DNA from 3 places in the Pantoea sp. X-Soil-OKNW-713 genome. Region 1 is predicted to be linked to each of the others. Evidence: predicted binding sites of a transcription regulator. Region 1 holds the regulator's gene; each other region holds the start of a gene.

Evidence for each region. The regulator PurR, encoded in region 1, represses purine synthesis genes. The targets are predictions, from matches to a motif close to CANGCAAACGTTTGCNTG.
Region 2: the regulator PurR is predicted to act here: its motif matches at 3,410-3,427, upstream of AC6I8R_RS12840 (NCS2 family permease).
Region 3: the regulator PurR is predicted to act here: its motif matches at 3,648-3,665, upstream of cvpA (colicin V production protein).

The regions. Positions count from the first base shown of each region.
Region 1 is NZ_AP035995.1:1,867,684-1,877,600, forward strand. Features, by position in the region: gene punC (purine nucleoside transporter PunC) at 32-1,234, opposite strand; gene punR (DNA-binding transcriptional activator PunR) at 1,343-2,254, shown strand; gene purR (HTH-type transcriptional repressor PurR) at 2,251-3,276, opposite strand; gene cydH (cytochrome bd-I oxidase subunit CydH) at 3,562-3,651, shown strand; gene AC6I8R_RS08665 (C40 family peptidase) at 3,715-4,500, opposite strand; gene AC6I8R_RS08670 (Grx4 family monothiol glutaredoxin) at 4,864-5,196, shown strand; gene rnt (ribonuclease T) at 5,232-5,900, opposite strand; gene gloA (lactoylglutathione lyase) at 6,012-6,419, opposite strand; gene AC6I8R_RS08685 (alkene reductase) at 6,515-7,612, opposite strand; gene AC6I8R_RS08690 (TetR/AcrR family transcriptional regulator) at 7,661-8,257, opposite strand; gene eptA (phosphoethanolamine transferase EptA) at 8,297-9,917, opposite strand, start outside.
Region 2 is NZ_AP035995.1:2,714,153-2,724,069, forward strand. Features, by position in the region: gene AC6I8R_RS12835 (AMP nucleosidase) at 331-1,785, shown strand; gene AC6I8R_RS12840 (NCS2 family permease) at 1,942-3,240, opposite strand; gene AC6I8R_RS12845 (response regulator) at 3,668-4,414, shown strand; gene AC6I8R_RS12850 (carbohydrate kinase family protein) at 4,351-5,403, opposite strand; gene AC6I8R_RS12855 (ketose 1,6-bisphosphate aldolase) at 5,405-6,265, opposite strand; gene AC6I8R_RS12860 (D-lyxose/D-mannose isomerase) at 6,277-6,960, opposite strand; gene AC6I8R_RS12865 (ABC transporter substrate-binding protein) at 7,035-7,973, opposite strand; gene AC6I8R_RS12870 (ABC transporter permease subunit) at 8,136-9,119, opposite strand; gene AC6I8R_RS12875 (sugar ABC transporter ATP-binding protein) at 9,130-9,917, opposite strand, start outside.
Region 3 is NZ_AP035995.1:3,099,434-3,109,350, forward strand. Features, by position in the region: gene AC6I8R_RS14480 (inverse autotransporter beta domain-containing protein) at 1-862, opposite strand, end outside; gene AC6I8R_RS14485 (hypothetical protein) at 987-1,172, shown strand; gene purF (amidophosphoribosyltransferase) at 1,545-3,062, opposite strand; gene cvpA (colicin V production protein) at 3,099-3,584, opposite strand; gene dedD (cell division protein DedD) at 3,837-4,553, opposite strand; gene folC (bifunctional tetrahydrofolate synthase/dihydrofolate synthase) at 4,543-5,811, opposite strand; gene accD (acetyl-CoA carboxylase, carboxyltransferase subunit beta) at 5,881-6,789, opposite strand; gene AC6I8R_RS14515 (DedA family protein) at 6,922-7,584, opposite strand; gene truA (tRNA pseudouridine(38-40) synthase TruA) at 7,618-8,424, opposite strand; gene AC6I8R_RS14525 (aspartate-semialdehyde dehydrogenase) at 8,424-9,434, opposite strand; gene pdxB (4-phosphoerythronate dehydrogenase PdxB) at 9,521-9,917, opposite strand, start outside.

The DNA of each region.
Region 1 (9,917 bases):
TATCGTTAGGATGCTAACTAAAGTTGTTGCGTCAGTGATTATCTTCGCAGGCTAAGGAGTTGTGAGCAACATCACTTTGTGCGTTTGCTGTACGTTGCCAACCGAAACCGGCCCAGGCGAGTGCAACGGTAGCGAGCATCACGAGGCTGGTGCTATGCAGCGCTTGTTGTAATCCAGCGGAAACGACCAGGCTGGCGACAAAACATAATCCGAGTTGTAGCAAATTTTGCAATGAAGCGGCTTTGCCTGTTGCCTGGGGGAAGGGCAGCAGGGCACTGGCGACCACAATCGGATAGATAGCACCATTTGCCAGCGCCATACCACAGAACGGCAACAGCAATGCCCACAGCGCGGGGGTGGAAAGCTGCGCAACCGCAAACAGGCTAAGAATGCTCAGGCTGTAGATCATCAGTAACCACGGCAGTAGTTGTTTCCCCTGAAAACGATTCAGCAGCGCGCGGCAGCCAAATCCACCGATCAGGAAGGCGATAGTTTGCGGCACATAACTCAGGCCAATATCTGCCGGTGATAAACCGGCATCGGCGAGGATAAAGGGTGAGCCGGTCAACCAGGCAAAAAAGCTGGCGGAACAGGCAGAGTAGATCAATACGTTGCCGCTATAAGTACGCGATGCCAGCAGCGTCAGCCAGCCAGGCTGCGGCGCTCGCGTGGTGTCGGATCGTACGGGATTCGCCAGACGCAGGGTGCCGATAAGCAACACCAGGGTTATCAGTGTCAGCAGCAGAAAGATACTACGCCAGTGAAAATGGCCCATCAGCCAGGCACCGAGTAACGGGGCGAGCGCCGGAGACAAGGCGACCAGCGGCATAATGGTTGCAAAAACTTTGTTGGCCTGGTTTTGCGGATAACGATCCACCACCAGCGCCTGCCAGCTAACGGCGGCAGCGCAAACACCCAGCGCCTGCACAAAGCGCAGCGCCAGCATCAAACGGACGTCGGTCACCCACAACATGCCCAGACAACCCAGGGCAAAAATCGCTAATCCCGCCAGCAGAACCGGTTTACGTCCGAAGCGATCCGACAGCGGTCCCCAGAAGACCTGCGCACAGGCAAAACCACCAAGGAACAGACTCAGACTGGCGCTGATGGTACCGGGGGCGGTAGCAAAATCCTGCTGCATGGCACCGAATGCCGGCAGGTACATATCCGTAGCAAGAAAGCCCAGCATGCTGAGTAAAGCAAGATAAGGCAGAAATCCTTTTGATGACAACATGGTAATTCTCTTTAGACAGGTAAACGCGGAGGAGTGTAAAAGCGTGCGCCAGGTTTTGTGAAACGCTAATATTTGCGCGGTGCTATCAAAAAATTTGCAGGCAAAAATATGTGGTCTGAATATGCGCTTGAAGTGGTAGATGCGGTGGCCCGCAGCGGTAGTTTTAGTGCGGCAGCACAAGAGTTACATCGGGTGCCTTCTGCCATCAGCTACACGGTACGGCAGCTCGAAACCTGGTTGGCGGTGCCGTTGTTCGAACGTCAGCATCGGGAAGTGGTGCTGACGGCGGCCGGGGAGCATTTTGTCCGGGAAGGGCGAAGTGTTATCAAAAAAATGCTGGCGACGCGGCGGCAGTGCCAGCAGTTGGCAAATGGCTGGCGTGGTCAGCTGAGTATCGCGGTGGATTGCATCGTTAAACCTCATCGCACCCGACAACTGGTGAAGGATTTCTACCGCCACTTTCCCGACATGGAGTTGATTATCAGTTATGAAGTGTTTAATGGTGTCTGGGATGCACTGGCCGATGGGCGGGTCGACGTAGCGATTGGGGCCACTCAGGCGATTCCGGTCGGTGGGCGTTTCGCCTTTCAGGATATGGGCGCGTTAAACTGGCGCTGTGTAGTCAGCCCCGATCATCCGTTGGCAAAAAGTACCTTGTTGGATGACGAGACGTTGCGGGCCTGGCCTTCTCTGGTGCTGGAAGACACTTCGCGGGCGTTGCCGCGGCGCATGACCTGGACGTTGGATAATCAACGCCGTCTGGTGGTGCCGGAATGGGAAACCGGCGTCGACTGCCTGCTGGCGGGACTCTGCGTAGGGATGGTGCCGGGCCATTTAGCCCGGCCATTGCTGGATAGCGGAGCATTAACCGAGTTACCGTTACCCACGCCGTTCCCGGATAGCCCATGCTGTGTCAGTTGGTCGGAACAACGTAATTCGCCGGCTCTGGGTTGGTTGCTGAGTTATCTCGGCGATGCCGAAACGCTCAACCATGAATGGTTGAGCGAAACGGAAACTTAGCGGCGGTAGTCGCGGAACGGGCCGTCAGCGACTGAACGGCGTTCAATCAGCGTTGGTTGAACTTCAATGGTTTGCGGTTCTTCACGTTTGCTGGTGATACGATCCAGCAGCATTTCCAACGCTTTTTCGCCTAACTGAGCTTTAGGTTGATGAACAGTGGTCAGCGCCGGCGTGAAATAACGCGCGTTGCGCACGTTGTCATAGCCGATCACGGAGATATCCTGCGGGACCCGCAGGCCCATTTCATCCGCAGCACAGATCGCGCCCATCGCCATGATATCGCCACCGCAGAACACGGCAGTCGGGCGTTGCTTCTGATTGAGGATCTGCTGCATCGCCTGATAACCGGATTCCGGTTCAAAATCGCCCTGCACAATCCACTCGGGCCGCACGGTGATGCCTGCCTCATTCAGCGCCTGCATGAAACCGGCATGGCGGCCACCGCCGGTGTTGCGCTCCATTTGTCCGGGGATGGCACCAATGTCGCGATGACCGCGTTCAATCAGGTAACGCCCGGCGAGATAGCCGCCCTGAAACGCATTGTCCTGCACCGTATCGGTAAAATCGCCACGCGATGCGCCCCAGTCCATCACCACCATCGGGATATTACGGTTCTCTTCCAGCATGGTCAGCAGGTCGTCGGGGTATTCAGAACACATCACCAACAGGCCATCGACACGCTTCTGCGCCATCATCGACAGATATGCGCGCTGTTTTTGCAGGTCGTTATGCGCATTGCCCAGGATCAGCGTGTAGCCGCGATCGAAACAGTGGTTTTCCACCGCCTCGATAATCTCGGCGAAATAGGGGGCTTCACTGGAGGTGGCCAGCAACCCCAGCGTTTTGGTGTGGTTGACTTTCAGGCTGCGCGCCACGGCGCTGGGCGAGTAATGCAGCTCTTTGATCGCTTCCCATACGGCGTTACGCGTCTCTTCCGCGACAAAACGCGTCTTGTTGATGACATGCGAAACCGTGGTGGTGGAGACACCGGCGCGTTTCGCCACATCTTTAATTGTTGCCATGAAAATGGTACTCCCGGGCTTATCGCAACTAACTGATAAGTATATTGTTAAACGTTTGCGTCTGCTAATGGTTTTGCGCCCCGATTTTCGGGGCGAATGGCGAAGAAAAAGACATTAACACCTGGTCAATAACACTTTAACTTGCCGCAAACACAGCGTGCGCAAAATCTGTTGCGCAACGAAAGGCGGCGATTCTAGCAAGCTGGCGCGGATAAGACGAGATTTTTGCCGGAGGCTGTGAGAAAATTACGATAACCCTTCATTTATTGTGACTAAGGAGTTGTGATGAGTACAGACCTGAAACTGGCGCTGTTTACCACTGTGGGCGCGCTACTAATGATTATCGTGTTCAGCTTCACCGCGATCCTTCATTAATAAAAAAGCCGGACCTGAAAATCAGGGTCCGGCTTGTTGTTTTATCGGGTATCGGGCGTTTTTTTAGCGGATGGTTTTGGGGGTCATCATACGGCGTGCCCCGACGTAGTGTTTCAGCCAGTAATCCTCACCCAATGCACTGATTTGAATATCTTTACCGGTACGAGGCGACTGGATAAATTTGCCATTGCCAAGATAAACACCCACATGATCGGCAGTGCCGCGATTATTGATGCGGAAGAACACCAAATCCCCTTTCTCCAGCATATCGCGCTTAATCGGTGCCGCATCCCGCAGGTGATACATTTCGTTGGCGGTGCGCGGGAATTTATATTTAACCAGGTCTTTATAGGCGTACCACACCAGACCGCTGCAATCGAAACCGGTATGCGGTGAAGTGCCACCCCATTGGTATGGTTTACCAATCTGCCCCATCAGCTTGTTCATCGCGGTTTCGCGTGCTTTCTGATAGCGCTGACGGTGAGAATTGCTCATCTTGATGGTGGTCAAATCGCGGTCATCGTCCTGCTTCGCGCTTCTCTTCGCCAGACGTTGGTGACCATATTTTTTTGACGGTGATTTCAGCAGGGCTTTCTTGCTGCGGGTTTTATGCAGCGCCGTTTCCATTTTCGGCTGTTTTTTCAGCTTTAGCTTCTGAACACTGGTAGCAAGACGGGATTTTTTGGTGCTGGTTTTTACCGGACGTCGCTTGCGACGCTCATCTTCGCGCGCACTTTTTTTCTCAGCGTTATGCAAACTGGCATTGATGGGCGCATGCGGTGACGCAGAAGCCACATTAAAAAACAGTTGGGCGAAAGCCAGCATAAAAAGCGTAATGAGTAAACGCATAGTCCGGTACAGGTTAAGCAGTCTGAAGAAACAGCCCGCAGCTATGTTAGAAAAATCTGATCAACGATCAGCACCGAGATGATTCTAATCCAGTTTTTTTCTAAAAGGTAAGGCATTTTTCTATTAATGTGTTAGCAGAGTTGATATGGGGCAAAAATGAGCGATTTCAGCTGGTTAACCCAGCAGATATATTGCTAATTATTAATCGGTTCATGCTTATTCATGATATGAAAATGTTATTTATGGCACCGGAACTTAACAAACATGGCGATTGATGTGCCTGAACCGCAAAATCCCGTTTTAGTGCGGGGGTGAAATCGCTACAATAAACAAACACGAAGTGAGGAATTAAGGAAGGCAAAAATGAGTACTGTTGAGAAAATCCAGCGCCAGATCGCAGAAAACCCGATCCTGCTGTACATGAAAGGTTCGCCGAAACTGCCAAGCTGCGGTTTCTCTGCACAAGCGGTACAGGCTCTGTCTGCCTGTGGTGAGCGCTTCGCGTATGTTGATATCCTGCAAAACCCGGATATTCGTGCCGAGTTGCCAAAATATGCCAACTGGCCGACTTTCCCACAGTTGTGGGTTGATGGCGAGCTGGTCGGTGGTTGCGACATCATCGTCGAGATGTTCCAGCGTGGTGAACTTCAGCCGCTGATTAAAGAAACTGCTGAGAAGTATAAAGAAGCAGAATAAGCGTTAAGGCCGACAGTCGTCGGCCTTTCTTTTGGTCACTCGGCGGAGTCTTCTTCCGACAGTTCATCACTGAACGCCAGTGGCCAGCCCCCCAGACGTTTCCAACGGTTCACCAACTCGCAAAACAGGATGGCGGTTTGTTCGGTATCGTACAGGGCGGAATGCGCCTGGGTGCTATCAAAATCCATCCCTGCCGCTTTACAGGCTTTTGCCAGCACCGTCTGACCCAATACCAATCCACTTAATGCCGCGGTGTCGAAAGTGGCAAACGGATGGAATGGATTACGCTTCAGACTCACGCGTTCCGCAGCAGCCATCAGGAAGTTGTGATCAAAGGTGGCATTGTGCGCCACGATAATCGCACGATTACAATGACTGTCTTTCATCCCTTTGCGCACCATCTTAAAAATGGCATGCAGCGCATCATACTCGCTCACTGCACCACGCAACGGGTTGCTGGGATCAATCCCGGTAAATGCCAGTGCTTCCGGGTTAAGAATCGCGCCTTCAAAAGGTTCAACGTTGAAATGAAGCGTCTCATCACAATGCAGCCAGCCGTCATCATCCATCTTCAGAGTGGTGGCGGCAATTTCTAACAGGGCATCGGTTTTGGCATTAAAACCGGCAGTTTCGACGTCGATCACCACGGGATAAAAGCCGCGAAAGCGTTGATGGAGAGCGTTTAAGGCGTTCGATTCAGACATCAGGATCTCATAGCAATAAATGGGGCAGCGCGCATTATGGCAAAAATCGCGGGAGGGTGCAGCAGGAGAGGTGGGTCAGCCGGTAAAAGTACAGGCTGACCCGGCAACAGGTTAGTTGCCGATGCCGTGTCCGGCATGTTTGTTTTCGATCAGCTCGATTTTATAACCATCGGGATCTTCAACAAACGCAATAACCGTGGTGCCGCCTTTAACCGGACCGGCTTCACGCGTCACTTTGCCACCGGCATGACGGATTTGGTCACAGGTGGCAGCAACATCATCAACACCCAGCGCAATATGACCGTAGGCGTTACCAAGGTCATAGCTATCTACGCCCCAGTTGTAGGTCAGTTCAATCACCGCACCTTCGCTCTCTTCGGTGTAACCGACAAACGCCAGCGTGTATTTGTATTCCGTGTTCTCGCTCTTGCGCAGCAGACGCATACCCAGCACCTGGGTATAAAACTCGATTGAACGTTCCAGATCGCCAACGCGTAACATAGTGTGAAGTAAACGCATAACATCCTCTTTTAAAAAGCACAAAAGCTAAGTATAGCGAGTTAACGCTACGAAAAAACAGCGCTGCCGCACATTGGGGCGGCAGCGGGGAGATTTTACAGAGTAGGGTAGTCGGTATAGCCTTCCGCACCACCGCCGTAGAAACTTTCCGGGCGTTGTGGGTTAAGCGGCGCATCGTGTTGCAGGCGCGCAACCAGGTCCGGGTTGGCGATAAAATCGCGGCCAAACGCGACGGCATCGATCAGACCACGCTGAATCAGGTCATCTGCTTTTTCAACGCTATAGGCACCGGCACCAATGATCACCCCAGGGAACAGGGCACGAACTTTCTCGCGGAAAGCATCACTGTAGGGTTGACCGCCAGCCCAGTCCGGTTCTGACAGATGCAGATACGCCAGCTTGCGTTTACCCAGTTCGGAGATGTACCACAGCGCGGCGGCTTCTTCATCCGGACCGTTTTCCAGGTTCTGGAAGGCACCAATCGGCGAAATGCGGATACCAATACGGTCGGCTGACCAGTTGGCAATAGCCGCATCAACCACTTCCAGCGCGAACCGACCACGCTTCGCAATCGAACCGCCGTATTCATCAGTACGTTGGTTGGAATCAGGGGCGAGGAACTGGTGCATCAAATAACCATGCGCAGAGTGCAATTCCAGCAGATCAAAATCGGCTTCGCGCGCATTGGCCGCTGCCTGACCAAAATCAGCCACAATCTGCTTAATCTCTGCCACGCTCAGCTCGCGCGGCAGCGAGGTATCTTCACGATAGACGCTGCCATCAGCGTGGCGTAACGACGTACGCGTACCGGCGGCCAGGGCGGAAGGAGCGACGGGTGCCAGACCGTTTGGCTGCACACTATGATGAGAGATGCGGCCGGTGTGCCATAGCTGCACGGCACTGTGACCTCCTGCGCCATGAATGGCTTCGTTAATTGCTTTCCACGCGGCGATTTGCTGCTGCGTATGCAGCCCCGGCGCACCTGCATAACCTTTCGCCTGGAAAGAAATTTGCGTTGCTTCGGTGATAATCAGACCCGCGCTGGCGCGTTGCTGATAATACTCAGCCATGAGCGGAGTCGGAATGTCGCCTGGCTCAATGCTACGCAGACGCGTCAGCGGGGCCATGAAAACGCGGTTAGGTACGGTAATCGCACCCACTTTCAGTGGGGAGAACAGCTGTTTACTCGCCATGTTGACTCCTGTATTAGACCGGTCGTCTAGGAATTGCGGTTTTTAAAATCAGTGGCTATTCAGCCACTGCTCAATGGTTTCGAGCGCCAGGCTGATGGGGCCAGGTTCTCGTGATATTTTGCTTTGCAGGCTGGCACCCAGCCAGAGCAAATAACAACGCTGCGCCAACTGTTGCGGGCTCTGACCATAAGGCAGCGCCTGCTCTGTTGCCACGTCTTGCAGGCAGCGAGCGTAAGCGCCAATCACAGCATTCGCGCCCTGTTGCAGTGCATCGCGCATCGGCTCAGAGAGATCGCACACTTCGGCAGAGAGTTTCACGCCCAGGCAACCCATAATATGGCCCTGCTCGATAAATACGTGTTCAGCGCTACGGAAGTGTTGCAGGAAGCGCTCTCGTGCTGTTGTGCCTGGTTGACTCAGCTGGCGCTCAATCATCTGCAAATGGTGGACAAAATAGCGCTCCAGCAGGGCGACGCCAAAGGCTTCCTTTGAGCGGAAGTAATGATAAAACGAGCCTTTCGGTACTTCCGCCAGCGTCAGCATCTCGCTGAGGCCCATGCCGGTGAAACCCCGTTGCAGACAAACCTGCTCGCCAGTCGCGAGCAGGTGTTCTCGGGTTTCGTTGCGTTGTTGAGTCTTGTTCATGTGTCGCAGAGTAGTAGACCAGTCAGTCTAATGCAATCTTTAACTCAGCGTCTGGCACGATCTGATCATGTCCAGCCTGGGTTGATATTCGCCGGTCTGGATGTTGAACATGCCCAGCAGGGTATGGAACAGGTTATCCTGTGATACCGGAGTCTCCGCTGCCTGTTGACGTAAACACCCCTGATTAACATGATACGCGGCGGCGTAACCGGGTGACATCCACATCAACAATGGGATATGTGTTTGCTGTGAAGGGGCAAACATATAGGGTGCACCGTGCAGATACATGCCGTGTTCACCCAGCGATTCACCATGATCGGAGAGATAAACCAGCGCCACGTTGAAACGGTCACTTAACGCTTTCAGTTTGTCGATAGTACGACTCAGCATGTCGTCGGTGTAGAGCAGCGAATTATCATAGGTATTGACCAGGGCCTGATGATCGCAATCCTGAATCTGATTGCTGTCGCAGGTTGGCGTAAAGCGGCGGAATTGGCTGGGATAGCGCTGATAATAAGCCGGACCGTGGCTACCCATTTGATGGAGCACGATGATCCCGTCGTTGTGCAGACTGGCGGTATAGTTATCGAGGTTATGCAGCAACACATCGTCGAGACAAAAACCGTCGTGGCAATATTGTGTCAGATTCCACATTGTCATGTCGGTATGGGGCACACGGTCGCAGGCACCTTTACATCCGCCGTCGTTTTCGCGCCACAGCACGCTCACCCCGGCATGCGCCAGCACATCGAGTAGGCCTTCCTGATGGTGTGCCAGATTGGCGTCGTATTGTTCGCGCGGCATGTTGGAAAACATGCAAGGTACGGAAACGGCGGTTTCAGTGCCACAAGAAGTAGCTTGCGGATAATAAATAACTTGCTGTTGTTTTAACTGCGGGTTGGTGTCGCGTTGATAACCGCCGAGGGAAAAGTCTTCCGCACGGCCGGTTTCACCCACCACCAGCACGACCAGGGTTTTTTTCTGTTCGGCTGCGATTAACGGGCCTTTGTGTGCATCCTGGCCAATTTTGACCAGTTGCTGGCTACCCTGTAACCAACGTTGATCGACATAGTGGCCGGTGCCGCTAACGATATTCGCCGGAGTGATCATTTTAACCAGGCCTTTGTTGTTGCGGATCAACGAGGCATAGTCTTTATAAAACAGCACGGCCATCAGCAAAATGATCAGCAGTGCGCCAAGTGCACCCGCCAAACGTTGCAGCAAACTCCACCACCAACGTTGCCCATTCTGAATACGAATGCTGCTGATAACGGCGACTGGCAGAATGCCCATCAATAGCATCCAGACCACCCAGGTTCGGCTGATTAATGCACCGGCTTCTTGTGCATTCGACTCAAACACGTTTTCGATCATGTTGGTGTCAATGACCGTGCCAAAGCTATGCATAAAGTAGTTGGCAGCGGCACTGGTCAGTACCAGTACGATCAACAGAGGTTTACGGATAAATGGCCAGGCGATCAGGCTAAAAATAAAGTAGAACGCCGAAATCAGTACCACAGGGATACTGGCGGCAAACAGATAATCATGCAGTCGATCGTAGGTAATAATTTGCCAGGCGCGGAAGACAAACAGGCCATTTAAGACGATGGCAAAGAAGAGAGCAGCACCAAAATTAAACCAGGTCGAGTGACACTGTAAC
Region 2 (9,917 bases), 850 kb from region 1:
CAATCCTCAACGGGTCAGGAACGGAGCCATACCACGGCCTGGGAGAAATCAATTTCTGAAACTTAACGAAGTGCGATGAGTGGCCAGCAGGGCCACGGTTAACGATTAAGCAAAAACCTCGCCAAAGGTAAGCATTGGTGACAAGTTTTTGCACCGACAGCGCGTTAAAGCGGCGGGAACACGTCTGCTGATCTTAACCATAGCCAGCGTTTGCCGACGCACCAGCACTCTGATGGTGCAGAATGCGGTCGATCACAGATTCTTCATGGTGCTGAGGGGTTTACCCGCTATGCTATAGCCAAATCGGCCCAAATTTCGGAGGGAGAACCTATGACTACACAACGGAACGGCATCAGCAGCCAGCAGGCGCTGGATGAACTGGAACGCCTGTACGACAACGCGGTTGCGGCTTTACGCAGCGCAATTCGTGACTTTACCGAACAGGGACGTCTGCCGGATGAAACGGCACGGCAGCAGGGATTGTTTGTTTACCCGGAACTTCGCCTTACCTGGGCGGGCGATGGCCCGCAGCAGAACCGCACCCGTGCCTGGGGCCGCTTCACCCATACCGGCAGCTACAGCACCACCATTACCCGTCCGGCCTTGCTGCGTCATTACCTGAGCGAGCAACTGTCGATGATTGAGAAAGAGTACGAGGTGGTGATTGAGGTCGGTCCCTCTCAGCAGGAGATCCCCTACCCTTACGTGATCGACGGTTCGGACCTGTCGCTGGATCGTTCCATGAGCGCCAGCATCGCACGTCATTTCCCCACCACCGAGTTGTCGCAAATTGGTGATGAAACCGCCGATGGCCTGTTCAACGCCGACGCGCAGTTCCCGCTGTCGCATTTTGATGCGCTGCGTACCGACTTCTCGCTGGCGCGTCTGCGTCACTACACCGGCACCGCCGTTGAGCACTTTCAGCCGTTCGTGCTGTTCACTAACTACACGCGTTATGTCGATGAGTTTGTGCGCTGGGCGATTGAGCAAGTACAGGATCCGAACACACCTTACGACAGCCTTGCCTGTGCTGGCGATGTGGTGATCACCAAAGAGACCCAGGACCCGGAAGCGATGATGTCGGACCTGGCGTGGAAGAAGCACCAGATGCCCGCCTGGCACCTGACGTCACCCAATCGTCGCGGCATTACGCTGGTGAATATCGGCGTGGGGCCATCCAATGCCAAAACCATCTGCGACCATCTGGCGGTGGTGCGTCCCCATGCGTGGTTGATGATTGGTCACTGCGGCGGCCTGCGCGAAAGCCAGACCATCGGCGACTATGTGCTGGCCCACGCCTATCTGCGTGACGACCATGTGCTGGACAGCGTATTGCCGCCGGATATCCCGATCCCCAGCATTGCCGAAGTACAGCGCGCGTTGTACGACGCCACCAAAGCGGTGAGCGGTATGCCGGGTGAAGAGGTCAAACAACGCCTGCGTACCGGCACCGTGGTGACCACCGATGACCGTAACTGGGAGCTGCGTTACTCCGCTTCGGCGTTGCGCTTTAACCTGAGTCGCGCTGTGGCGGTGGATATGGAGAGCGCGACTATCGCAGCGCAAGGGTATCGCTTCCGTGTGCCGTATGGCACTTTGTTGTGCGTTTCAGATAAGCCGCTGCACGGGGAGATCAAGCTGCCAGGTCAGGCGAATCGCTTCTATGAAGGGGCGATTTCGGAGCATTTGCAGATTGGGATTTGTGCGGTGGAGTTGCTGCGGGCGGAGGGTGATAAGTTGCATTCGCGCAAATTACGCACCTTCAATGAACCGCCGTTCAGGTAGGACCCGGTGCGGTTGGTGACCCTTCTGGGCAGGTGCGGTCTGTGACCCTCACCCCGGCCCTCTCCCATAAGGGAGAGGGAGATGTGCCATATGCTCGATCTGTTCCCTCTCCCGCTTGCGGGAGAGGGTTAGGGTGAGGGACCAGGGTGAGGTTAATTACGCGCTCAACCAACCCAGCTTAATCACAAACAGGATAGACATAATAATCAGCGCCGCATTCACCTCTTTGGTACGGCCACTCAACAGCTTCACCACCGTCCAGGTAATAAACCCAAACGCGATACCGTTAGCAATCGAGTAAGTCAGCGGCATGGTCAGCGCAGTGACCGTCACCGGCGCAGCCGTGGTGATGTCTTTCCAGTCAATCTCCGCCAGGCCAGAAGCCATCAGCACCGCCACGAACAGCAGCGCAGGCGCAGTGGCGAATACCGGCACGCTACCCGCCAGCGGCGAGAAGAACAGGCTCAGCACGAACAGAATAGCCACGACAATCGCGGTCAGACCGGTACGACCACCGGCGCTGACGCCCGCTGCCGATTCAACATAACTGGTGGTGGTTGAAGTCCCCAGCAGAGAACCAAACAGCGCAGCCGCACTGTCGGCGATCAGCGCACGGCCCATTTTCGGCACGTTGCCCTGCTCATCCGCCAGACCCGCACGCTTGGTCACACCCAGCAGCGTACCGGTGTTGTCGAACACGTCGACAAACAGGAAGGCGAAAATCACGCTCACCAGGCCCACGTTAAAGGCACCGGCGATGTCCAGTTGCATAAAGGTCGGAGCGATAGACGGCGGTGCAGAGAACACGCCACCAAACGGCGTCAGGCCAATACCCATCGACAGGAATGTCACGATCAGGATGCCGATCAGCACCGCACCGGTCACGCGACGCGCTTCCAGTACCACGATGATGACGAAGCCCAACAGCGCCAGCAGCGGGCCAGGTTTGGTCAGATCGCCCAGGCCCACCAGGGTCGCCGGGTTATCCACCACGATACCCGCGCCTTCCAGCGCAATCAGCGCCAGGAACAGGCCGATACCGGCAGCAATCCCGGCACGCAACGGCAGCGGAATACTGGCGATAATCCATTCACGGATTTTGAACACCGACAACGCAAAGAAGATACAGGCTGACAGGAACACCGCACCCAGCGCGATTTGCCAGGTGTAGCCCATGTGCAGCACCACGGTGTAAGTAAAGAAGGCGTTGAGGCCCATACCCGGCGCCAGCGCAATCGGGTAGTTCGCAATCAGGCCCATCAGCACGCAGCCGATTGCCGCCGCCAGACAGGTGGCCACGAAAACCGCGCCCTTATCCATACCGGTCGCACCCAAAATGCTTGGGTTAACAAACAGGATATAGGCCATAGCCAGGAAGGTGGTTATGCCCGCGATAACTTCGGTGCGGACCGTTGTGTTGTGCGCTTTTAGCTTGAATAGTTTTTCTAACATCATCATCTCTCGTGATGGGGAGACGTCACTGACGTGCGTTCTCTTGCCAATGGGGTGTGCATGCGCGTTATTGTTGCGGGAAAAGGCAGACGGCTGCATGCTCGGCCATCAATCCGCCTTGTTACTAAACTCCTTTCCCCCTGTCCTCATAGCAATTGCTATGCCATAACAGGACGCAATCGTTTACCTTCACGACTGTATCTTAGACTCAGACAATTCTGAACCAGAACGAGGCGCGATTATGGTGCATTGCACCATGCGCGCGCAATCGTTTTCCCACACGTCAACCGGGTAGCGAAAAAAGATTGCGGTAACGCACGCTTTCAAACTCTGTCAGGCGATGCCGCTCACGTTTCTGTTGCCTGATTAAGCAGGCAAAAGTGGTCGGTATACACTCTCGTTAACCCTTCCATAACAAAAGAGGCCCGTAATGAAGCCCGCAATTCTGGTAGTGGATGACGATCGCGCGGTATGCGAACTGCTGCACGATGTATTGAGTGAACATGTTTTTACCGTATTCAGCTGCCATCAGGGAAAAGATGCGCTGACGTTGCTGGATAAACACCCGGAAATCTCGCTGGTGATGCTGGATATGATGCTGCCGGACACCAATGGTCTGCTGGTGCTTCAGCAAATGCAGCGCCAACGACCTGAGCTGCTGGTGATCATGCTAACGGGCATGGGATCAGAAGCGGATATGGTGGTGGGTCTGGAGATGGGCGCTGACGATTATATCGCCAAACCGTTTAATCCCCGTGTGGTTGTTGCGCGGGCGCGTGCAGCATTACGCCGTTGTGGTCGGCTGGCGCAACCCGTCAGCACCCAGGACGAGGGTTGGCAGTTTAACGGCTGGCGACTGGATGAAACACGCTGCCAACTGTTTAACCCCCAGCGTGAGACGGTGACGTTAACCCAGGGTGAATATGCGTTGCTGCGCGCCCTGGTGTGTCATGCCCGCAAAGTACTGACGCGCGACCAGTTGCTGGAGCTGACCCACAGTGAAACGCTTGATGTGTTCGACCGTACCATTGACGTGCTGATCATGCGGTTGCGCCGCAAGATTGAGATGAACCCGCATCAGCCGAGCCTGATCCGCACCATCCGTGGTCTGGGTTATGTTTTCTCTGCGGATGTGATGCGCCCGGCCTCTGCCGTGCATGTCACACAAATCGCCTGATCCATCCAGCGCTGCATCTCGGCCAGTGGCCGGGTGCCGTCCAGCGCATTCGCCGCGTGCAGATTAAAACAGGCGCAGGTATGCGCCAGCTTCAGCGTCTCGGTCATTGGCCAGCCCTGATGACTGGCGTATAACACGCCGGCACAAAAGGCATCCCCGGCCCCGACGCTGCCAACAATCTCTTCTGGCGTCAGTTGCCACGCCGGTTGCCAGCGCCCTTCACCGTTGACCTCCTGGCCCCATGCCCCTTCTGGCGCATGGATCACCACGCGTCGCCGGACGCCCTGCTGCACCAGCCAGGTCGCCGCCGCCGCAAAGGCGTCAGGCGGTGCGATCCCCGTCGCGCTGCGCAGCCTGACGCCGGTCAGGGATTGCGCCTCCAGTTCGTTAATCACCAGATAATCGAGCCAGCGCAGTGCGGGCACCACCAGCGCCTGGTACTCCCCGACGCGCGACACCAGATCGAGCGAGGTCAGATAGCCGCGCTGCTGCATTTGCGCCAGCAGATGGGCACCGCGCGTTCCCCAGTGTTCATCCGGTAAATCAAGACAATCCAGCAGCAACAGATAACCGAGGTGGAAGATGCGATGGGAGGTATGGATAGCGGCAAAATGCGGTAAATCGAGCTGTGCATTGGCCCCGCGGGCATGAAAAAACGTACGCTGACCATCCGGTGTGGTCATCACCTGGGTCATGGCGGTGTTCACGCTACGGGTGCGCTGTACCAGGCGGCGATCAACCTGATGCTGGTCCAGCAACTGCACGATAAAATCACCGTCGCTGTCCTCGCCGATCATCCCCACCCCGGCCAGCGGCAAATCAATCTGCATACGCGCCAGGGTGAACAACACGTTAAGCGCGGCCCCGCCACTGCATTTTTCACTGTGGTGGATCTCAGCCAGCCAGCCTTGTTCCGGCCAGTGACTGATGCGCTGTACATGATCCACCAACATGCTGCCCGCTGCCAGGATGCCGCTGCGTATTGTCATCTCAGGCCCTCCCGGCGCTGCCGAACACCCGCATCTGCTGAGCCACCACGTTGCTGATATCACGCTCCACGGCCATCAGCAGCTCGGCAAAGGCGTCATAACGCGCCTCTCGCTGGGCAATCTGGTTCTCGATCGCTCCCAGTGCCGCCTGCGACATGCCGGTATAGAAGTTGATTTTGTGGATACCCAGGCTGATGGCATGGCGGAAATCGGCATCGCTGATACCGGAACCGCCATGCAACACCAACGGCACGCGTGCCGCATCACGGATCGCCGCCAGCCGGTCGAAATCGAGTTTCGGCTCGCCTTTGTACTTACCGTGCGCATTGCCGATTGCCACAGCCAGACAATCAATGCCGGTGCTGCGCACAAACTCGGCTGCCAGTTGTGGATCGGTGAATTTATCGCTGTCGGCCTCGCCAAACAACGCGCCACCTTCATCGCCCCCCACCGCGCCAAGTTCCGCTTCCACCGATACGCCAAGCGCGTGACAGATTTTCACCACCTCCTGAGTCTGGCGCACGTTCTCGTCATAACTGAGGGTCGAGCCATCAAACATCACCGAGGTAAAACCCAGGCGGATGGCCTGCATCACCGCGTCGAAGTGCAGGCCGTGATCGAGGTTGAGTACCACCGGAATATCGTGCAGCGCCGCTTCGGTACGAATGGCAGCAATCAGATGATCGAGGCTGACATACTTAAAGTGCACCTCGGCAATGTTGATGATAAACGGCGAACGTTGCTGTTCCGCCGCGTGAAACAGCGCACGCAGAAAGTGGGTATCGAGCACGTTAAACGCGCCCAGCGCATAACCATTTTGTTGCGCATGAGCCAAACCCTGCGCCAGTGAAATCAGTGCCATAGAATGCTCCTTCAGGCCAGCCAGCGGGCATATTCGTTACACAGCAACCAGCGCGGATCTTCATCCTCATCAATCGGGTTGAAGCGTGCCAGCGGGGTGAGAAAGACATTGTCGTGCTCGTCGTCGTTCGGCATGGAGACTTCCCCTACCAGCACATCGCCGTAGCCCTCTTCGCCCCAGAAGCTGTGCCAGATGCCGGGGACAAGGGTGACGCTTTCGCCCGGCGACAGACGCAGTTGCGAACCGGCGGCATGGGTCTGGCGTAGGCCATCAAGGGTGACGTTAACCGGCGTGTTAGCCAGTTGCTGGCCGTCACGGTTGTGCAGCGTGACAATCAGGTTACCGCCGCCACGGTTGATAATGTCTTCCATCTTTTGCGGGTGATAATGCATCGGCGTCACCTGCCCTTCGCGCACATGCATGATTTTTTCCGCATAGGGTTTGCTCCACGGCTTACCGCCGCGTGAGCCGTTGCGCAGGGTGAACAGGGTTAACCCGGTCTGAAAAAAATCCTCGGCACCAAAGCTGGTGACATCCCAGCCCAGATGCAGGGCCAGCAGTTCATCGGCGACAGATTTATCCAGCGCACGCCACTGGCTAAGACCGTAATCGGCCCAGCTCGGCAGGTGGACATCCTGGCGCATAAAGAATTCGCGGGTCAGTTGTAGAATGGCATTCACTTCCGAACGTTGCATCACTGCGTCTCCGGTCAGTGGGAAGTTGGGGCGGCGCGAGCCTTAACTGAACAACATTACGCCGCCCAGGTCGGTTATTTCACCGTCCAGCCTTTGTAGCTGCCGACGTTGTTACGATCGATCATCGTCACCGGGATCAGCACCGGTTTGTCCGGCGCTGACTTGCCTTGCAGGATGTCGTAGCCAATCTCCACGGCTTTGGCTGCCATCACCTGCGGATCTTGTGCCGGTGTAGCGACAAACAGCGAACCTTTGCGCTTCAGCGCCTCTTCACCGTCCGGGCTACCATCGACGCCGACAATAAAGAATTCACTGCGTTGCGCCTGTTTGGCGGCCAGATCCGCGCCGATGGCGGTAGGATCATTAATCGCGAACACCGCATCAATTTTCGGGTTAGCTGACAGCAGGCCGGTCATCACTTCCAGACCGCCTTCACGGCTGCCTTTGGCGTTTTGGTTCGATGACAGAATCTTGATATCAGGATGGGTTTTGAACTCCGCCTCGCAACCTTCGACACGGTTCTGCACGGCGGAAACCGGCGGTCCGTTGATGATCACCACGTTGCCTTTGTTTTTCAGGCGGTCGGAGATGTATTTACAGGCCATCGCCCCGGCCTGGGTGTTATCGGAGGTGATGGTGGCATCGGCCCCTTCGGCGGCCACGTCCACCGCCACCACCACGATACCGGCATCGCGCGCGCGTTTCACCGCCGGGGCAATCCCTTTGGAGTCGGCGGCGTTGAGGATGATCATGTCCACTTTAGCGGCGATAAAGTTATCAATCTGCGCCACCTGCTGACCAAGATCGTAGCCGCTGGAGACCAGCGTCACCTTCACGTCGTCACCGGCCAGCTTGCGCGCTTCCAGGGCCGCCCCTTTGGTGATCTGCACGAAGAACGGGTTGGCGAGATCGCCGACGGTAACACCAATGGCTTTTAACTCTTTGGCCTGGACCAGCGGCGCACTGAGAAGCGTGGCCGCCAGCAGTCCGGTAAGGATCGGATTAAAACGCATAGTCGATGTTCTCCTGCTTTTTTTGGTTTTGTATTGTTGCTGCCCTTGCCCTCACCCTCACCCTAACCCTCTCCCGCAAGCGGGAGAGGGAACCGATCGAGCATATGGCACATCCCCCTCTCCCTTATGGGAGAGGGCCGGGGTGAGGGTTACAGACCGCACCTACCCCACATGATGCCGGGTGCGATATTTATCGATCAGCACGGCGATAATGATCACCGCGCCTTTAATCACCAGTTGCCAGAAGTACGACACCCCCATCAGCGTCATACCGTTATTCAGGGTGGCGATAATCAGCGCACCAATCAGCGTGCCGGTAATGGTGCCGATGCCGCCGACGAAGCTGGTGCCGCCGAGGATCACCGCAGCGATGGCATCCAGCTCATAGCCGACACCGAGGTTGCCGTTGGCGCTGTAGAGACGCGAGGCGCTCATCAGGCCGCCCAAGCCGGACAGCAGGCCGCTCACCGCGTAGACAAACACCAGCACCGCACCAACCTTGATACCGGTCAGCCGGGCGGCCTGCATGTTGCCGCCCACCGCATAGATATGAACCCCCAGCGTGGTACGGCGCAGGATGAACCAGCACAGCGCAATCACCGCAAAGGCGATGACAATCAGCCAGGGAATCGGCCCGATGTAGCCGTTGCCGATCCACTCAAAGTTGATGTCGGAGTTGATCACCGTGGTGCCGTCGGCCAGCAGGTAGGCCGCACCGCGCAGCGCGGTATAAGTACCGAGGGTGACGATAAACGGCGGCAGTCCCGCCCACGCCACCAGCAAGCCATTGAACAGCCCCATGATCAGCCCTGCCCCGAGCGCCGCCGGAATGGTCAGGCTGGCGAAGGCCGGATCGAGCGACACCACCATTGCCACCACCGCGGTAGTACCGAGCATCGACCCCACCGACAAATCAATGCCACCGGTCAGAATCACAAAGGTCATCCCCGCCGCCAGCACGATGTTGATCGACGCCTGACGGGTAATGTTCAGCAGGTTGGCCTCGGTAAAGAAGTTCGGTGCAACAAAGCCAAACACCGCGACAATCAGAATCAAAATCGGCAGGATGCCAACGGTCTGCAACAGATCCGCCATCAGCGCCCGTTTCAGCGTGGGGTTTTTCATTCGGGTGGTTTCACTGGTCATCCTCGTCTCCTCACACATGGGCCGGCTGTGCGCCGGTGGCCAGCGTCATAATGTTTTCCTGGCTGATCTCGTTCGCGCTTAATTCACCGGCAATGGTGCCTGCACGCATTACGTAAACCCGGTCGCTCATCCCCACCACTTCCGGCAGCTCGCTGGAGATCATCAGAATCGCCACGCCCTGCTGCGCCAGTTGGCTCATCATGCGATAGATCTCACTCTTGGCACCGACGTCAACACCGCGCGTCGGTTCATCGAGGATCAGGATGCGCGGTGCGATCGCCACCCAGCGCGACACCAGTAGCTTCTGCTGGTTGCCGCCGGAGAGGCCACCGGCACGGACCTGCGCATGGGGGACACGGATGTTGAGGGTCTGGATCGCTTCGCTGGCAATCTTCTGCCCTTTGCGGCGATTAAGCAGACCGTAACTGGCATCGCGTTCCAGCGTCGCCATCACAATGTTTTCCTGCGCCGCCAGTTCGAGAAACAAGCCCTGCTCTTTCCGGTTCTCGGTAAGAAAACCGATACCGTGGGCGATGGCTTCACGCGGTGAATGAATTTTTACCTGTTCGCCATCGATCCAGATTTCCCCGCTGCTCGGTTTGTGCACCCCAAAAATCAGCTGCGCCAGCTCGCTGCGCCCGGCACCCACCAGTCCGGCAAGACCGACAATCTCCCCGGCCCGCACCGCCAGACTACTGGGATAAACCTTTTTTCCATCGCCAAGGTGATTCACGGCGAGACGAATGGCGCCGAACGGAATGGATCGATCTTTATTAAACAGATCGCTGAGAGGCCGCC
Region 3 (9,917 bases), 1.2 Mb from region 1:
GTGTCCAGTTCACACCCATCGTCACGGCTGACGGGTTCTTTTGCAGGTTACTACGGCTCATCAACGCCACGTTGTCGCCATAGAATTGTTCGTATTTAACCTTACCTCCGAGCTGCGGATACATCGGCAGCCAGCTCGCCAATTCGATATCCCAGCCATTGGCCGGACGCTCATCATGATCCGCCAGCAATTTAGACTGATGCCAGCCGTTCAGTCCGTAGTAGCCGTTAGCAGCCAGACGCAGCGCTTCAGTCCAGATCTCAGCACCAAGACCAATACGACGGTTGTTACCGCTGAAATCGTTATCAAAGAAGACGTTATTACCCAGCATCCAGCCATCAACAAAATAGCGTGAACCGAAGCCAATATTACCGGTGGTACGTTCGTCAGCATGACGCGCGCCCAACTGGCTGAAGATCATAAAATCACGGCTGTCCCACAACGGTACCAGCACATCACCGGCATAGTTGTAGTTAGAGAAGTTCTTATCAGAAGAGATGGAAACCCGCGATGACCCACCAAAACCGTTGAGCCAGGATTCTGCCTGCTGGCCCGCCATCGAGTTGAGCTGGTTCTGACCGAAATGACGTGCATCGGTAGTTTTGTCATTTACTTTAACATCAGCCTGCTGTGCAGATTTATTCGCTTTTGTGTCCTGCTGGGTCGCTCTTTCCAGCGGTAAGGCTGCTGCTTTGCCAGCCGGTATCCAGATAGCCTGACCGGCAGAAGCCGCCAGGAAAGTGGCTTTATCGCTGAACGCAAACGAGTTGATTTCCCACAGATGATCGACAGATACCTTATTGCGTTTTGCTACGTCTGTGACACTCTCACCCGCTTTCAGCACCGTGGACTGTACCTTCATGTCCTGCTGCGTACTCGCTTGAGCAACAATGGGCATACCCAATGTCGAAACAGATAGCTGCATAAAAATTGCAGTATAAATAGCCGAGAGCTTAAATTTTTTAAATTGCATTAAGATTTACCCAGTGATTGAAAAACGCCTGAAAAATATCGCCCGAAATAAAAAACGCTGTTTTATTCCGAACTTTACCGCAGCGAATTTTCAATGCATTGAGAAAAAATCGTTAATGAGATTACGCGGAATAATTATGGATGAGAAAAATCGCCGCGAACAGGTTATTTTTCTCACCCATAAACACATCGACAAGTAAAATCTTAAAGATCACTCATCAACCACTTATGTTATTGATAATCATGAATACAAGGCATATCAGTCCTGATAATAAACTGAAAATAAAACCTATTCCCTTCTGAGTTATTAATAACATGAAAATGACATTTTAAATTAATGTATGATTTTTAATTAAAATAACCACTAAAAATCAATACCAGAAGAAAAGGAATAATCAGGAATTACTCATTCACCTATTAAGGCTTATCAGTTTTTTACTACTGAGATTAAGAATAAACAGTCGCAACAGGCGGCAATTAAACGCCCGGAAGAGAGGTGAGAAATGTTAGCAGTGAAATTATTTGCAGAATATGCCCGTTTTTAATCATCAATTAAAAACGGGCAATACAACTTAACCTTCGTTATGCAGTTCCAGACCTTCAACCTCAGTCTGACGAGCAATGGCTTTCGCATCGTCGTTACGCAGTGACTGGAGGTAGTCCAGATAACGTTGGTCAACGTCTTTGGTGACATAAACACCGTTAAACACCGAACACTCGAACTGTGCGATATCCGGGTTCTCTTCGCGAACCGCTTCAATCAAATCGTCCAAATCCTGGAAAATCAGCGCGTCAGCTTTGATCAGCTGGCGAATCTCTTCCACTTCACGACCGTGAGCGATAAGCTCAGTTGCGCTCGGCATGTCGATACCGTAGACGTTCGGGAAACGAATTTCCGGTGCGGCTGAAGCCAGATAGACACGCTTAGCACCCGCTTCACGCGCCATCTCGATAATCTGCTCGGAGGTGGTACCGCGCACGATGGAGTCATCCACCAGCAACACGTTTTTGTCACGGAACTCGGCACGGTTGGCGTTCAGCTTACGACGCACCGCGCTACGGCGCAGATGCTGCCCCGGCATAATAAAGGTACGGCCCACGTAACGGTTTTTCACAAAACCCTGGCGATACGGTTTGTCGAGAATACGGGCGATTTCCAACGCCACATCGGTTGAGGTTTCCGGAATCGGAATCACCACGTCGATGTCGAGATCTTCCCATTCACGAGCAATTTTCTCACCCAGCTTGGTGCCCATACGGACACGCGCGCTGTAAACCGAGATCTTATCAAGGAAGGAATCCGGACGCGCAAAGTAAACGTACTCGAACAAACACGGATTGCTTTTCGGGTTCTCAGCACACTGGCGGGTCGAGAGTTGGCCCTGCTCGGTGATGTACACTGCTTCGCCCGGCGCTACGTCACGAATAAATTCAAAGCCCAGCGTATCCAGCGCGACGCTCTCGGACGCGACCATATACTCGGTGCGACCATCAGCAATCACGCGTTTACCCAGTACCAACGGACGGATGCCGTTCGGGTCGCGGAAGGCCACCATACCGTGACCGATAATCATCGAAACCACCGCGTAAGCCCCGCGCACCTGCTGGTGCACCGCAGCCACTGCGGCAAAAATGTTGTCAGCTTCCAGCGGGTAATGCTGAAAACGGTCCAGCTCCTGCGCAAAAATGTTCAGCAGGATTTCGGAATCTGAGGTGGTGTTGACGTGACGGCGACCCACTTCGAACAGCTGTTTACGCAGCTCGTGTGCGTTAGTCAGGTTGCCGTTGTGCGCCAGTGTAATGCCGTAAGGGGAGTTCACATAGAAAGGCTGCGCTTCAGAGGCGCTGGAGCTGCCTGCTGTCGGGTAGCGTACATGACCAATCCCGATGTTGCCCTGCAAACGCTGCATGTGGCGTGCTTCGAAGACATCGCTCACCAGCCCGTTGGCTTTGCGCAGACGAAAGCAGTTCAGCGCATCGATGGTACAAATGCCGGCGGCATCCTGCCCGCGGTGCTGTAGCACCGTTAACGCGTCATAGATCGACTGGTTTACTGGCATAAAACCGGTGATACCAACAATACCGCACATGTTGTCATTTCCTCATTAGCCGCACTCCCGATGGCGTCACCGGGGTAAAAAACTGGACGTGCTTTTCAGATAGTCGAAGAACCACCTGATGATGTAACTGAACTGGGGAATGAGTTGGGACTGCTGCCAGTCCGGGCTTTTCGAGAAGCCGGTGAATGTATCGAGGAAGAAGAGAATAGCGGCAACGATCAGCACGCCACGCAACGCCCCGAAACAGACCCCCAACACCCTGTCGGTTCCCGACAGACCGGTCTTTTCAACCAGCGTGCCGATCACATAGTTCACGATGGCACCCACAATCAGGGTGGCAACGAAGAGCACCGCGATAGCGATACCGTTGCGAACCAGTTCGTCGTCAAAACCTGTAAACCAGACTGCAAGGTAGGCGTAGTAGTGACTGGCGACAAAAAACGCGCATCCCCAGGTAACGAGAGATAAGGCTTCCCGGACAAACCCACGAACCAGGCTGACCAGGGCCGAAAAACCAACTACCGCAATAATGACGTAATCAATCCAGATCATGAACTCTTCCAGCGCCAGCGCGATTGCACCCCTGCATCCAGTTCGGGGCGCATTCTAACAGAAAAAGAAAACGTTTGCGTAGGGTTTTCCGGTTCTGCATCCATAAAAAGGGCGATGAAAAAAACTTTCCTCGCCCTGAGACAATTCAGTGCTGTAATCCACTGAAATATAGTAATTTTTTAGCCAACATCACGGTGAACACTCCGTGCTATGCCGCGCCTTTTTCAGCCATCGGCGCGGCTTATCAACGGTTTAGCGCGTGCTGTAGGGTTTCACCACTCCACCGAGTCCGGAGAGGTTTTTCAGTTCACCCAGTGCGGCTTGCATCTTCGCTTTTGAGGCATCAGGCCCGACGTAGATGCGGGTAATTTGCCCCTGAACCGGCGTGGATGGCACGGTAAATGCGCGATATCCCGACAGACGCAACTGCGCGACGATCTCATTCACTTTAGCCGCGTTTTTCAACGCACCGAGCTGGACCACATAAGCCTGGCCCGCCGGGGCTTCCGCTTCGCTCTGCTTCGGCGTTTCAACCGGTTTAGCGGTTTCTACTGGCTTCGGCTGCTCGACCGGCTTCGGTTCAACCGGTTTTGGTTTCGGTTGCTCGACCGGTTTCGGTTTCGCAGTCTGCACCGGCGCACTCTGGTGCACTGGCGGAGGTGTCACTACCGTGGGTTCGTTGTTCTCCACTGGCTGCGCGCTGCCAGACTCGACCGGGGTGGTGGTTTTACCACTGGCTTCGCTTTGCGCCGCACCTGCGCCTTCCGGCGGCTGGGCTGGCAGCGACTGCGTCACCGGGGGCACCATCTCACTGTCCTGCTGATCATCCGGTTTTGGCACCAGCGGAATTGCAGCGAATTCCTCTTTGTAGTGCTTTTTCTTGCCATCCAGCAGGCCTGGTAACACGATGACGCCAACCGCCACCAGGATTACCGTGCCCACTAAACGGTTCTGAAACTTACTTGCCACTGCCGTTCTCCGCTGCCATCGATTCCATTACCTGTGCTACGGTGTGGAAAGAACCACACACCAGAATCACATCCTCGGGCCGGGCCTGCTGACGCGCAGCCTGCCATGCTGAGTCTACGGTCGCAAATGCCTCACCGCTTGCCAGGTGAGCAATCAACTGTTCCGCCGTCGCACCACGCGGGCCGTCAAGCGGTGCGCAGTACCAGCTATCCACCTGTGGTGCCAGCGCCGCCAGCGTCCCGGCGATATCTTTATCATGCAGCATCCCGACCACCGCATGAACCTTACCGGTACGCGGCAATTCAGCCAGACGTGAAGCCAGATAATAAGCGGCATGGGGATTATGCGCCACATCGAGGATCACACGCGGCGAGGTGCTTACCGTCTGAAAACGGCCAGGTAAAATCGCCAGCGGCAGATGCTGGCGAATGATCGCTTCGCTTACCGATAAACCCGAGGCGCGCAACGCAATAAGCGCGGTGGCGGCATTGGGAAGCGGCACCTGTGGCAGGGGAAGATCGCGCAATTCTCCCTGCGCATCCTGCAAACTCCAGCTCTCGCCCTGCTGCTGCCATTGCCAGTCACGGTTACGCTGCAACAACAGCGCGCCCTTCTCTGCCGCAACCTCGGCAATGGTGTGCGGCATATCGGGCTCACCCACCACTGCGGGTTTCCCACCACGAAACACGCCTGCTTTCTCGCGGCCAATGCTTTCGCGGTCCGGTCCCAACCAGTCGGTATGATCCAGTGCGATGCTGGTGATAACGGCGACATCCGCATCAACGATATTGGTGGCATCCAGCCGCCCACCGAGACCGACTTCAAGGATCACCACATCAAGCCCGGCAGCACGAAACAGATTGAGTGCCGATAAGGTGCCGAATTCGAAGTAGGTCAGGGAAATATCGCCACGTCCAGCTTCAATCTCGGCAAAGCTGGCGCTGTGCAACGCGTCATCCAGCTCCGCGCCCTGGACGCGCACCCGCTCGGTGTAGCGCACCAGATGCGGTGAGCTGTAGACGCCCACGCGGTATCCCGCCGCCATCAACAGGGTTTCCAGCGTACGGCAGGTGGTGCCTTTGCCGTTAGTCCCGGCAACGGTGAAAACAAATGGCGCGGGTTTGAGCAGGCCAAGACGTGAAGCGACGCGTTGAATACGATCCAGCCCCAGTTCAATGGGCTGAGAATGCAGGTGTTCAAGATAATGAAGCCACGTAGCTAAAGGCGACGTGGCTTGGGGAAGGTGAAGAGTGTCCATGTGTCCCGTTAACTAACTTTATACGGTGCATTGGTGAAAAGGCGCATTTCTGCGCCTTTCCGTTGCCTGTCAGGCCTCGTTGCTCTCCGGCTCAGCCGCAATCGGCTGATCACCATCCTGCAGCGGCGCTGGCAGGTTCATCATTTTCGCCAGCAGGCTGGCCAGCTTAAAGCGCATCTCCGGACGACGGATGATCATATCGATCGCGCCTTTTTCGATCAGGAATTCACTGCGCTGGAAGCCCGGCGGCAGTTTTTCACGTACGGTTTGTTCGATAACACGCGGACCGGCAAAACCGATTAACGCTTTCGGTTCCGCCACGTTGAGATCGCCCAGCATCGCGAAGCTGGCAGAAACGCCACCCATGGTCGGGTCAGTCAGTACCGAGATATACGGCAGACCGCGTTCCTGCATTTTCGCCAATGCGGCACTGGTTTTCGCCATCTGCATCAGCGACATCAGCGCTTCCTGCATACGCGCACCGCCACTGGCGGAGAAGCAGATCAGCGGGCAATTATCTTCCAGCGCCTGCTCAACCGCACGCACAAAACGCGCACCAACCACTGAACCCATTGAGCCGCCCATAAAGGAGAACTCAAACGCAGCAGCCACGATCGGCATACCGTGCAGTTGGCCTTTCATGACGATCAGAGCGTCTTTCTCGTCGGTCTCTTTCTGCGCCGCCGCCAGACGATCTTTGTACTTCTTCGAGTCACGGAACTTCAACAGATCCTTGGGTTCCAGCTCGCTACCTAATTCTACCAGCGTTCCTTCATCCAGCAGGCTATGCAGGCGCTCACGGGCGTGCATGCGCATGTGATGGTCGCACTTCGGGCAGACCTCAAGATTACGCTCCAGCTCGGCGCGATACAGCACCTGGCCACAGCTGTCGCACTTGGTCCAGACCCCTTCCGGGATGTTGGCGCGGCGCGTCGGCGTAATATTGCTTTTGTTAAGTATGCGTTCAATCCAGCTCATTGATGACCTTTCTGTTTAAAACCGACCTGGTCCAGTCTTCTCATTGCTGCTGAAATCACCTTCAGCAGGCCGTAAATGTCGCTCATTAAACCACAACCGCTTCTCGCTGTGGATAAAAATCTGGTTTTGGGCTTACTGGGATTTCTGCTGACGTGCCTGACGACGATGACGCCAGACTTCAATCACGCCTGGCAGGATCGACACCACGATAATCGCGACGATCAGCAGTTTCAGGTTCTCCTGCACCACCGGCAAATCACCAAACAGGTAACCGGCGTAAGAGAACAACAACACCCACAGCAGCGCACCCGCAACGTTAAAGAGCGCGAAGTGACGATAGGACATGTGTCCCATCCCTGCCACAAAGGGGGCAAAGGTTCGCACGATTGGTACAAAGCGCGCAAGTATTATGGTTTTACCACCGTGGCGCTCGTAGAACGCATGGGTCTTATCCAGATAGCTGCGGCGGAAAATCTTTGAATTGGGATTGCTGAACAGCTTCTCGCCAAACAGACGACCAATGGTGTAGTTAACGGCATCACCGAGAATGGCCGCAATCACCATCAGGGCGACCATCATGTGCACATTAAGGTCATTACTCGGCAGCGCGGCCAATGCGCCAGCAACAAACAGCAAAGAATCACCCGGCAGGAACGGCGTGACCACCAGACCGGTTTCGCAGAACAGAATCAGGAACAAAATGGCATAAATCCAGATACCGTACTGCGCCACCAGTTCGGCCAAATGCACATCAATATGCAGAATAAAATCGACGATAAAATGGATGAACTCCATAAAGCCAGGCTCCTTACATCCTTCGAGTAACAATTAATCCGCGAGGAACAGTGGTCCCAGCGCAGGCTGAGGTAACGCAAAATGGGACGGATAATCCACCGCCACCAGATACAACCCCTCGGCTCTGGCGGTCGCTGCGGCAAGGGTGCGATCTTTCGCGGCCAACAACGTTGCCATCCAGGTTTCAGGCTGATTACCGCAGCCAATTTCCATCAGGCTGCCAACGATGTTGCGCACCATATGGTGTACAAACGCATTCGCTTTGATATCCACAATCACGTACGGTCCCTGACGCGTAACGTTAAGATGCATCACATTACGCCACGGGGTACGTGACTGACACTGCACGGCGCGAAATGAGGTGAAATCATTTTCGCCCAGCAGGCATTGTCCGGCGCGCTGCATTTTTTCTGCATCCAGCGGATGATAAAAGTGCGTCACGCCGCTGCCCAAAATCGCCGGACGCAGCCGCTGGTTATAAATAACATAACGGTAGCGACGCGCTGTAGCGCTGAAACGAGCATGAAACTCATCCGGCACCGCTTTAACCCAACGCACGGCGATATCCGGCGGCAGGTTGGCATTGACGCCCAACGTCCAGGCACCCTCGGCACGCTGAGAAGTGGTTTCAAAATGCACCACCTGCCCGGTGCCATGTACCCCGGCATCGGTACGTCCGGCGCAAAACACGCTCACCGGATGGTTAGCGACTTTCGACAGCGCTTTTTCCAGCTTTTCCTGCACGCTGCGCACTTCCTGCTGCCGCTGCCAGCCATAATAACGGCTGCCATCGTACTCAATACCCAGCGCCAGCTTATGCGTGTTACCTTCAGACAACATTAATACAGATACTCCTGCACCAGCTTCTCAGCGGTTTTGACCGCCATCAGCGCGCCGCCGAAGCGGATGTTGTCAGCCACTGACCAGAATTGCAGCAGCTCAGGGATACCGTAATCGTTACGCACGCAGCCAACGCTCAATTCGCCGTTGCCGGACGCATCCTGCACCTGAGTCGGATAATCGCCTTCGTCGCTCAGACGGATATCCTCGGCACGCGCCAGTTCATCTCGCGCTTCTTCAGCAGACAAAGGGCGCAGATTTTCCACATGGACGATCTGCGCATTGCCGTAAAATACCGGGGCCTGGACGCTGCTCACCGCAATCGGTAAGCCTTCGTCCTGTAACACTTTGCGCACCTGATCCACCAGACGACGTTCGCTCTCCACGCTGCCGTTGCTGTCCACCTGCTGTGGCAGCAGGTTAAACGCCAGCTGACGACCATAATAATGTTCATCCGCCGGTACGCCGTTCAGCAAACGCGCGCTCTCGCCCGCCAGCGCATCCACCGCGCTCTTACCATCGCTGGAGACTGACATCAGGTTTGTTACCTGCAAACGCCCCAGACCGGCAGCATCCACCAGCGGTTTGATGGCGCTTAACAGCTGGCTAACCAGGCTATCCGCCACACAGATGATGTTGCGGTTGCGGTAATCCGCCAGCACCTGGGGATTCACATCCGGCACCACCAATGGCACATCCGGCTCCAGCGCGAACAGATCGCTGCTGTCGATCACCAGGCAGCCCTGGCTGGCGGCTTCTTCGGCGTAACGCGCCGAGGCGCTGCGACCGGCAGCGAAAAACGCCAGTTGCGCCTGCGACCAGTCAAATTCCGCCGCATCTTGTACCCGCACCGAACGCCCCTCGAAACGCAGAGTTTCGCCTGCGCTGTTCTCGCTCGCCAGCAGATATATCTCACCAACCGGGAACTGGCGTTCCGCCAGCAGTTCCAGTACAGCGTTCCCTACTGCGCCTGTCGCGCCCAATAGCGCAATATTCCAGCCGTCAGACATGTTGGTTTACTCCAGACAATGACATAAAAACAGAAGGCGGTGATCTTCACCGCCCAGGAATTAAGATTTATCCCGCCAGGATCAGGTTAACTGTGCTGCAAACTGGCACGGAAACCGAGTTGATTCAGCATCGCTGCCGCCTCTGCATCATCACAGATCACCTGCAACGACGACCATTCGCGGCGCTCCTCATATTGCTTACGCAGGCGGTCAAACTCACCCGGTAGCGCAGCCACTTTACGCAGCGGCGCATCATCGCGGCGCACATCATACACCAGGTGCACCAGACGTTTCAGCGTCGGCTGATCGAGCTTGCCGTGTAAGGTAATGCGACCAAACTCTGGCGCAGGCAGCAGGCTATCCAACGGCACCTGTTGCGGCTGACCGAGGAATGCGCACCAGGCTTCAAACACCTGCGTGGTACCGCGTGCCTTCCCTTCCAGGGTATAACCGGCGATATGGGCGGTGGCGATATCAACTTTA